3 regions of the Thalassotalea sp. PLHSN55 genome follow, and region 3 is predicted to be linked to each of the others. Evidence: predicted binding sites of a transcription regulator. Region 3 holds the regulator's gene; each other region holds the start of a gene.

Region 1 (3,470 bases), on a different contig from region 3:
TTTAAAGCCATTTGGCGTTAAATACTGGCTCTTATCCGCATTTGTTTCTAATACAATGACATCACTCCAATCGCCGTAACTATTGGTAAACCCCCATGAAATATCACCGTTACTGCCAACAATAATATTAGGTGTACCAGGGAGCGTAGCACCGGTAACTTTAACCGGCTTGTTATCTTGTAAGTATTCAAACGATGCGCGGAACCAGGTATTAGGTACTCGTATACCTAAGTGCATATCATTAGCAACGATAGCACTGTTGTTATGACTGAGTTTTCCTGACACTGCCCAGTTATTAGAACCCGGAAATTTTTCACTGTTATAATCAATATTTGCAGTATGTGATAAATTACTGTTATTGGTCCCAGCTGATGGCCAAGGCACGGTAGGTAATGGCGAAGAAGGAAATGTGGTACCGTCAATTGTGGCATCCCACTGGCTTCCTTTAGGGTTTAAGAATTGATAAACCTCATCAGAAAATACGGCTTTCATTAAGCCAAGGCTGCGCTCTCGCTTTCCCTCGGCAGGTTGTAAGTCTAAATACATGCTCAGCACAGTTAAAATAGTATCTTCTTCTTGCCACTCAACAGGATCTTGTTGCAATAGTAAGTACTCAAAAGGTGACGATTTTAGTGAGTGCAGCCCTTGATTAACCCCTTGGGTATAAGCTTTAATAATTGCTAACTGTTCATCAGTTAGTTGCTTGGTGATCAAACGTGCGCGGTCGCGAAAGCGATGTATGCGTATTGACTTGTCATAATTAAGTGCCGCGCTACCAAATAAACTTGAAAGTTCTCCTGCTGAGTTTCTTCTCAGTAAATCCATTTGAAAAAATCGCTCTTGCGCGTGAATAAAGCCAGTTGCGACGGCAATGTCTAATCGTGTATTGGCTTTTATCGTGGCTATGCCGTGCAAATCACGCTCAACAATCACTTTTTCATTGATGCCATAAATGGTTAATTTGCCATCTATAATCGGTAGGGCACTATCAATACGACTGTAAATCCAAGTTACTGCTGTTATTAGGATAAAAATAAGAATAAAAGCGCAGCCAAAAAAGATATTTTTATATTTATGCATGAGTTATCAATAGTTAAAAGCGTCAATCTAGGGTAACTGATTTGGTATGAGTTTAAAATCATCTAACAAGTTCATTTTTTAAGTGGACTTATTAAAACATTTTACCGGCATTGTAGTTGATATATTACTATCGATTGTTAGAATAACTCACATGTAAAATATATGTAACAGTTCAACCACTTAGCAAATAATTTTCATACTGATTTTTATGTCAGATTTTTTTACACTGACTGAATTTACAAGCATTATTGGGTCTAACGTGTTAAATGTTTGATGCTAGGCTTTGTTTTTTTTATAGTTTAAAATCAATACCTTAGTTTTTATGTGTTTGTTTTTAATTTAGGTTGTTGATATTGGCATGATATATGTATGAATCGTCGTAGTTGTAGTAGCAGGGAATGAATATTGTGAACAAAAGTAAAATTATTGCATTAGCATGTGTCTTAGTTGGTTTTTCCCAGTTTGCACAAGCAAGCGTGACAAGCTGTGCAAGTAAATCAGGTAATAGCTTAGATTACGGTGATGCGCCAAGCGATTATGGGCAAGCGTGTCATGATACGAATAGATGGCAGCAGTTAGGTGATAGCTGGGATACTGAATCAGCAGGCGCAGCGGCTTCTGTTGGTCACGACGACGGCACTGATGACGGTGTTGTTTGGAAAACATCTTCTGACGGCGGTGCTACATGGAGTAGCTATTCATCAGATAATGTTATTACCCAAGGCGATAAAGTTAAATTTAAATTTACCATGAATCGCTCGACTAACGGTAATCATGAATACGATGCACTAAGAGCTTGGGTTGATTGGGATCAAAGCAACTCTTGGGATAAAGATGAAAAGTTAAAAACCGTGAAGTGGTATAAGAATATAGATGCTGACGGTAACCTTGACACCAGTAGTAATCAATCAAATAGTGCTACAGGTATGAATAATAGTGCTGATACTACAGACGTTTTTTATAAAACATTGAACATTGCCGATGACGCTACTACAGGTGATTTTTGGATGCGAGTTCGTGTGGTATGTTCAGAGTCTATTGAAAATTGGGGCGGTGGTAAGTTATTACCAACTGGCTACTTGTACCAAGGTGAAGTTGAAGACTATCAGTTAAATATTGTGTCTAAGTCAGTGAAACCAGTTGTTGGTGTTCCAGAGCCTTCGACCTTATTTATCTTTGCTTTAGGCTTAATTGGTTTTGGCGTTCAACAACGCAGAAATCAAAAATAGATAATAACAACTAAACGTTAAATTATTAAATAACGCCGTGCCAACTTTGGTACGGCGTTTTTTTATGCTGAAAAAGTTCAAAACAGGAAGTCAAAAACTACAAGATAAGAGTTTCAAGTTGGAAGCTGCAAGAAACAAGCTGCAAGAAACAAGCTGCAAGATAAGAGCTACAAGATAAGAGCTAGAAGTTCAAAGCTGCAAGATAAGAGCTACAAGTTAGAAGTTATAAGCTACAAGCTAAGAGTTTCAAGTTAGAAGCTTATCGCTTGTCTCTTGAAGCTTTCCGCTTTCAGCTTATTCACTCATTAGTTGACTTAAAAGTGATTGTGCAAGTGCATGCTCAGGGAATTCATTAGGTAAAGCGACCACTTTTTCTAGCATGTTTTGCGCTTCTTCTTTGCGGTTGAGCTTCGCCAATGTATAGCCAATATGGTATTGAATATCAGGGCTACTCGATGCCATGGTATACGCTTGTCGTAAATACGTAAGTCCTTGGTTATTATCACCTGATAGAGTATGCGCCCAACCTAGGGTATCAATAATTGAAGGGTGCGAAGGTAGCATGCTTAGCGCGTTTTTAGAAAACTCAATAGCACTTTCATAATCTTGTTCGGCTACGTATATATTTGCCATATTATTTAACGCTAAAGCTCGCTTAGGCGTGGGAATATCTTTAGTTAGTAATTGCTGGTATTGAAATTTAGCCTGTACATAATCTTTTTGCAGCATTAGGTGGTCAGCAAGCATATGCTGTTGAAAAGCGCGATCTGGGTATTTATTTACGAGGTCGGTTAATAGCTGAGTAAACTTTGTTACTCTCGGCGCTAGGTTACTGACACTGTTCAACTTCATTAATGCCACAGTATTACGGTCGTCTTTAGTTAGGGCTTTTTGATATAAGCTAAAGGCGGCATCAAATTCTTTTTCAGCGCTGGCAATATCACCTGCTAAAATGAGTAAAGCAGGATGGTTTTTGTGACTCGTTTTTTTCAACGCTGATAGAAGCGCACTGGCTTCGCCGTATTTACCGAGCTGCGTTTTTAGCTTTATGGTGGCGATATTAATATCAAATGCGTTCGGTAATAATTTCTGAGCGCGGGTTAAGTTTTCTTCAGCACCGGCTAAGTCATTCACTTGCCTTTGCATTCGACTTAATTGCAG
Region 2 (3,470 bases), on a different contig from region 3:
CATGCTTCAATGAAATTCTGGGTGGGTAAAAGGTTAACCCATGTCATAATTGCGGTTAATGTACCAATTAAAGCCAGCATAATGACTAATATTATCGATAGAGGTTTTAGTTTATATTGCATAATACTTTCCTTTAATATGGTTGATAATGTCAACTATATTGCTTATGGTTGACTTTGTCAACTAAATTAAGGTATTCAAAAGTTATTAGGAGAAAAAATGGAATTAAGTGAAGCGCTGTTTAGTTTAGTGCACACCGTGCGCAACAATATGCAGCAGGAGCTCAAACAATTAACAAGCGATTTGTCGCCAATGCATTTAAAGTCGTTAAAAGTTATATCAATAATTGATGATTGCACAGGGCAAAAGCTTGCAGATTTTATGGGGCGAGACAAAGCGCAAATTAATCGACTTATTAAAGAGTTAGTGAGTCAGGAATTCATTATAAAATCAGAAAATAAACAAGATAAACGCAGCCAAATTTTAACGTTATCAGAAACGGGTCTTAAGGTAATGATGCAATTTCAATGCGCAGAAAAAAGAGTGTTTGATAAAATGATTGCCGATATACCAAAAGCGCAAATAGAAAGCTTTATTCTCTTAACGCAAACACTTAAAAATAATTTAGGGTGATTAACAATAGGTTAATTTACAAAGGTGATATTGACGAAAAAAGCACCATTGTCAGTAAAATGGTGCTTTTTTGTATTAGATGACGAGACAGTAGTTAATCGCTTACTTATTTGTTTTAAATTTACGTGATGCTAAACCTAAAATACCTAAAGCGAATATGGCCAGTGTTGAAGGCTCTGGCACTGTTTTAACTTTCATTCTTGTTGACGCCAGTACTTCTTCAGTAAGTTTGTCTTTAACTTCTAGTTTAAAACCATATGTACCTTCAATATTTGGATCAAAATCTTGCATCAACCAACCAATGTTCATTGAATTTTGAGCAATTGAGTTATCTCCACCAATATAGTTATCTGTAAACTTAGTTACCGGATCAAACGTTAACCAGTCTCTTTTATTTTTACGTGGGTCTAAATCGACACTTAGTTCAATTAAAAAATCGTCAAATACGCGATCGGTGTTTGAGCCGTCGTAATTAAGGTTAATTGCAAATTCAAAATTCCAAGCAGCACCAGGTGCTCCAAATTTAGGGTGTAAACCTGTGCTCATTTCATAAGTGCCAGCACCGTTACTATTAAAACTACCTTCATAAGGTACTTTAGCACGTAAGCCGAGCTCAATATTATTTTGGTTATTTTTCCATGCTTTGTTAACAACAAAGAAACCATTTTCATTGCCAGAACCAAATAAGACGCCAGTACTTATGTCCGCATCGTAAATTACACCCGCTTGGGCAAAGCTAGCAATAGATAAGGCGAAGCCTGCAATAATTGATTTTAACATTTTTGAATTCATTTTCATTTTCCTTGGTAAAACATTCCTTTAGATAGAATGGGTTCTCTTTTTCATTGTACAAATATGCAATTACACTGCCAAGTCTGTAAGTTGTTGTAATTTAAGGGGAAGTATTGCTGATTGCTTTTGTTTGTATTAGTACACATTAAAACTGTAAATTAATTGGACACTTGTTCGGTTTTTGCTGAGTAGGTATGAAGTTGTTACTTTTAATCGCTTTATGTTGATATAAAAAATAGTCTGCAACCGAGGAATTACCTTGGCCGATAGCGATGAAATTAACAGGTGACAGCACTACTAGGTAAGGTTAGTTATTAAAATAATACAAAGCGTTAGGGTATATAGGTTACATTTCGTTTTGTGTTTCTTCTTATTGAAGTGTAAAAAAAGCTGACACTTTTTTGTAAGGCGTCTGTTATGTAGAGCGTCTGTTTTTAAAGTGACAGTTTTCACTTGGCTAGCTTAATCACTCGCCCAATTAAACCTGCTTTAGCTAACGTATTAAATGAACCAATGCGTTCAACATTTATAGCGGCTGAATTTTAAAACATCCGACAATGGCTAAATTTGATAGCCGATAAGCGACATCGTTAAGGTCGCCGCTTGAAATTAATACCGTAGCAAAATGCAATAATGTTAATTTTTTCGAAAAAATTCAGTGTTTTATTTGCGTTATCTATCATTGTATATTTAAATTTTAACTACAGTTAGTGAAATAAGTTTGAGGCTGTCATGGTCTTGTTGTTTATCACCTAAAATTTTGAGAACAATAAATGATAAAACAATCTTGGAAGTTATTATTATCGCTGTTGTTGATAATGACATTTCAGCCATGGGGACATTTGAGTGCTAACGAGTCAGCACAAGAAGCAACTAAACAAAACTATTCAGTTAAACAAAGCTACTCAGTCACCCTGAACGTACAGCATATCGATAATAAAGCTGCAGCTGATTTAATTGTTTATTTAGAGCCGCTAAGTGCTGCTCTACCATTACCCGCTAACCAAGCAATCGTTAAAGTCAGTCAAAGAGATAAAGCCTTTGCGCCTTACATCAGTGTTGTTCAAAAAGGTGGACAGGCAAATTTTGTCAACGAAGACGATATTACCCACCATATTTATTCACCGGTAAGCGATAATAAGTTCGCATTTAAAATAAAAACCCATGAGCAAAAGCTGCTACCAAGTTTTGAACATGCCGGGGAAGTGGCGATGGGCTGTAATATTCATGATTGGATGAGTGGTTATATCTTGGTGGTTGATACGCCGTACTATGCCAAAACGAATGCGCAAGGGCAGGTAGAGATAAGTGATGTTATCGCCGGAGATTATTTGCTTAATATATGGCATCCGCAAATGAGCGCTGCTGAAAATAAACAAGTTCAACGTATTGAAATACAAAATAATACTAAACTTTCAATCAAGCTAAAATCCTCTTTTAATCATCTGCCTGAGCAAAAAAGTGAAGATGATTTTGACTTTTTGTCAGACTATTAAGGAAACTTGGTTTGAAAAGCCTTCAAAATAAAATATTTTTACTCTTTGTTGTCTTACTGTTGTTGGTTCAGGCTGTCGGAATATGGACAATATATGAAGGCAATCGCACACAAGAGCGGCAAGCGATTGAAAGCAGGCTAAAAACTGCACAAACCATTTTTACTGAACAATTTCAGGACAGACGAGAGTACCTTAGCGCCTTTGCTGAAACAGCAGCGCGCGATTATGGTATTAAACAAGTCTTTAATGACGATGTTCGCAGTTTACTGGTGGCATTAAATAATCACCGTAAACGCATTGATGCCGATTTGGCAATGACGATTTCAGCTGATGGCATTGTCACGGGGCAAATATTTGTTGAACATATAAACAATGCAACACCTCGTGTTTTAGCCGGCAGTGAGCGTGCACAGAACTTTCGTTATCCGCAATGGCTTGAACTTGAGCAGCAATCAAATTTATACAGGTTAGATGGTCGGCTATATCAATTAAGTTTATCACCGCTAGAAGTTGGTCAAAAAGTGATTGGCTGGGTGGGTTTTGGTTTTC
Region 3 (3,470 bases):
GCAAATATTTAGAATTAGACTTAAATACGAATATTATTAGCTCAGAGCAAACCATTTTAATAAAGGGAAAAGGATTTACCATGTATGGTTCCGGGCTAATAGTTGACTTAAACACAACACAAATGACATTAACTGAACATGTTCAAACTATCTATAAAAAAACCACTAGCTAATTTAATATTAGCAGCGACCATACTAGGTATTTCCCCCCTAGCAATGGCAGAAAAAGCTGATTTTGAGCAAGAAATCACGATCAAATCTATCCGCCAGTCGGGTGATTTGAAAAATAAAATTATCAGTTACCTCGATGATGTCATTATCACGCAAGGTTCACTCGTGATCCGCGCAGATATGGTGCAAGTGCTTAAAAAAGCCGGTACCAATGACGATATTTACATTGCCAAAGGCAAACCTGCAACATTTGAGCAGCGCCTAGAAGATGGCACGCCTATCAAGTTACAAGCAGATGAAATTACCTATCAGGCTAACGAACACACCATTATTATTTCAGGTAACGCGCGACTGAGCCAAGAAGGCAGTGAAGTCTCAGGTAGCAAAATCATCTACAATACGTTAACAGAAAGACTCGAAGCAGAAAGTTATAGTAACGATACAGTCACAACGGTGTTAAAACCAAAAACCAAGGCCAAAGAATAACTATGTCAGCAACGTTATCTGCATCAGGGTTAGCAAAAGCTTACAAAGGCCGTAAGGTTGTTAAAAATGTCAGCTTAAAAGTAAGCTCAGGACAAATCGTTGGCTTACTCGGCCCAAACGGTGCCGGTAAGACCACCTCTTTTTACATGATTGTTGGTTTAGTGCCAAACGACAGTGGCAGCATTACTTTAGATGATGAAAACTTAACTTTACTGCCTATGCACGAACGTGCACGCAAAGGCATTGGCTACTTACCACAAGAAGCATCAATTTTTCGCAAATTATCGGTTTACGATAATATTATGGCGATACTGCAAACGCGAAAAGATCTTTCCGCGGTTGAAAAAGAAGAAAAACTTGAGCACTTATTAGAAGAATTCAACATTTGTCATATCAAAGACAATACCGGTATGAGCTTATCTGGCGGTGAACGACGTCGTGTTGAAATTGCACGAGCACTAGCGGCAGATCCTAAATTTATCTTGCTAGATGAACCGTTTGCAGGTGTCGACCCGATTTCAGTCGGCGATATTAAGAAAATTATTTTACAATTAAAACATCGAGGGATCGGCATTTTAATTACCGATCACAATGTACGAGAAACACTCGATGTATGTGAACACGCGTATATAGTTAGTCATGGTGAATTAATAGCTGAGGGTGACGCCGATCAAATTCTCGCTAATCAACATGTACGAGATGTATACCTTGGTGAGCAATTCACGCTATAGTTATATCCATAGGACAGATTATTTGAACACATGGTAGTTAACTTAGCTCATGATAAAAAATAAAATCAACAGGAAAATGATTACGTAGATGCGCCCTACACTACAACTAAAAATTGGACAACAACTAACCATGACCCCGCAATTGCAACAAGCGATCAAGCTGTTGCAATTGTCGACTTTGGATTTACAACAAGAAATTCAAGAAGCCTTAGAAAGCAATCCACTATTAGAAGTTGACGAAAGTGCTCCCACCACAAAAGACGAGAGCAGTAACGACTTAGAAGAGGCGTTTTCAGCAAATGCCACTGAAGCTGCTCCAGCTGCAACCGATGGTAGTGAAGATTCTGCGCCAACCATAGATGAAATTAGCACCACAGAAGCTATGGATAAAAGCGATATTCCTGAAGAACTCAATATCGATACGACATGGGATGAAAGCTATAGTGCCGGCACCTCAAACACAGGGGTAAGCAGCGCACCTTCTGAAGACTATACTTACCAAGGTGAAACCACCGACTCAATTCAAGATCACCTGCGCTGGCAAATGGAACTAACCCCATTTAGCGATACCGATCTCACCATAGCAACCGCGATTATTGATGCAATTGACGATGCTGGCTACTTAACTGTTACTAGTGAAGATATTTTAGAAAGTGTTGGCATCGAAGACGTTGAGTTAGACGAAGTTGAAGCGGTCATAAAGCGCATCAATATGTTTGACCCTATCGGCGTTGGTGCGCGTTCAATTGCCGAATGTTTATTAATTCAATTAAACCAGTTCGACGATGACACGCCGTGGCTTAAAGAAAGCAAAATAGTCGTTAGTGAACATATTGAATTGCTTGGTAGCCGTGACTATCGTCAACTTATGCGCAAAACGCGCTTAAAAGAAGATCAGTTACGTGAAGTTATTCGCCTAATTCAAACCTTAGATCCGCGCCCTGGCGACAGTGTTATCAAAGAAGATGACCAATACGTTATACCCGATGTATCAGTGGAAAAGAAAAATGGTCGCTGGGTGGTTGAATTAAACCCAGATACTGCGCCAAAGCTTTCGATTAATCAACAATATGCTGCGATGACACGCACTATGAAGTCATCAAACGACAGCCAATTTATTCGCTCAAACTTGCAAGAAGCCAAGTGGTTTATTAAAAGTTTAGAAAGTCGAAACGATACCTTATTAAAAGTGTCAAACTGTATTGTTCAGCGCCAACAAGGCTTTTTTGAACATGGCCCAGAAGCCATGCGCCCTATGGTTTTAAATGACATCGCTGAAGCGGTAGATATGCACGAGTCAACCATTTCTCGTGTTACCACACAAAAGTATATGCATACGCCAAGAGGAATTTTTGAGCTTAAATTCTTCTTTTCAAGTCATGTTAGTACCGAGAACGGGGGAGAATGTTCATCAACAGCTATCCGCGCATTAATCAAAAAACTTATTTCTGCGGAGATCCCATCGAAACCATTAAGCGACAGCAAAATGGCGGAAATATTAGCAGAACAAGGTATTAATGTCGCAAGGCGTACTATAGCCAAATATCGCGAGTCATTGTCTATACCGCCTTCAAACCAACGAAAAAGCTTACTTTAGTAACTAATTTATGAGGATTTAAGTCTATGCAAATCAATCTTACTGGACACCATGTAGAAATTACAGACTCTTTACGCGACTACGTAAACGAAAAATTTGCTAAATTAGAGCGTCATTTTGATCACATCAATAACGTATACGTTGTACTAACCGTCGAAAAATTAAATCAAAAAGCTGAGTCAACGGTGCATTTAAATGGCAGTGAAGTTCACGCATCAGCTGTAAACAGTGATATGTACGCCTCAATCGACGCACTAGTTGATAAATTAGATCGTCAAATCCTTAAATATAAAGGCAAAATTAGCCAGCACTAATTAACCCCAGCCATAAAAAATTATGAAGTTCCAAGACATTTTAACCCTAAACTGCACTCACTGTGCAGTTTCAGGGTCAAGTAAAAAACGTATTTTAGAACAAATATGCCTTACCGCGGCAGAACAGCTCGACGATATTTCGCAACAAGAATTATTAGAAAGTTTGATGGT

The links. The regulator sigma-54, encoded in region 3, starts transcription at its own class of promoters, with help from an activator protein. The targets are predictions, from matches to a motif close to GTTGGCACGNNNNTNGNNT.
Region 1: ACRRSQ_RS14455 (PEP-CTERM sorting domain-containing protein) is a predicted target of sigma-54. The motif match lies at 1,433-1,451, and genes of this name have one in related genera.
Region 2: ACRRSQ_RS02920 (PEP-CTERM sorting domain-containing protein) is a predicted target of sigma-54. The motif match lies at 1,489-1,507, and genes of this name have one in related genera.

The regions. Positions count from the first base shown of each region.
Region 1 covers NZ_JBPDIH010000007.1:82,531-86,000, forward strand. Annotated here, with positions in the region: gene ACRRSQ_RS14450 (penicillin acylase family protein) at 1-1,080, opposite strand, end outside; gene ACRRSQ_RS14455 (PEP-CTERM sorting domain-containing protein) at 1,488-2,309, shown strand; gene prsT (XrtA/PEP-CTERM system TPR-repeat protein PrsT) at 2,604-3,470, opposite strand, start outside.
Region 2 covers NZ_JBPDIH010000001.1:657,243-660,712, forward strand. Annotated here, with positions in the region: gene ACRRSQ_RS02910 (hypothetical protein) at 1-122, opposite strand, end outside; gene ACRRSQ_RS02915 (MarR family winged helix-turn-helix transcriptional regulator) at 220-633, shown strand; gene ACRRSQ_RS02920 (PEP-CTERM sorting domain-containing protein) at 736-1,425, opposite strand; gene ACRRSQ_RS02925 (hypothetical protein) at 2,199-2,921, shown strand; gene ACRRSQ_RS02930 (EAL domain-containing protein) at 2,933-3,470, shown strand, end outside.
Region 3 covers NZ_JBPDIH010000006.1:140,269-143,738, forward strand. Annotated here, with positions in the region: gene lptC (LPS export ABC transporter periplasmic protein LptC) at 1-173, shown strand, start outside; gene lptA (lipopolysaccharide transport periplasmic protein LptA) at 217-657, shown strand; gene lptB (LPS export ABC transporter ATP-binding protein) at 660-1,388, shown strand; gene ACRRSQ_RS13175 (RNA polymerase factor sigma-54) at 1,477-2,985, shown strand; gene hpf (ribosome hibernation promoting factor) at 3,012-3,299, shown strand; gene ptsN (PTS IIA-like nitrogen regulatory protein PtsN) at 3,322-3,470, shown strand, end outside.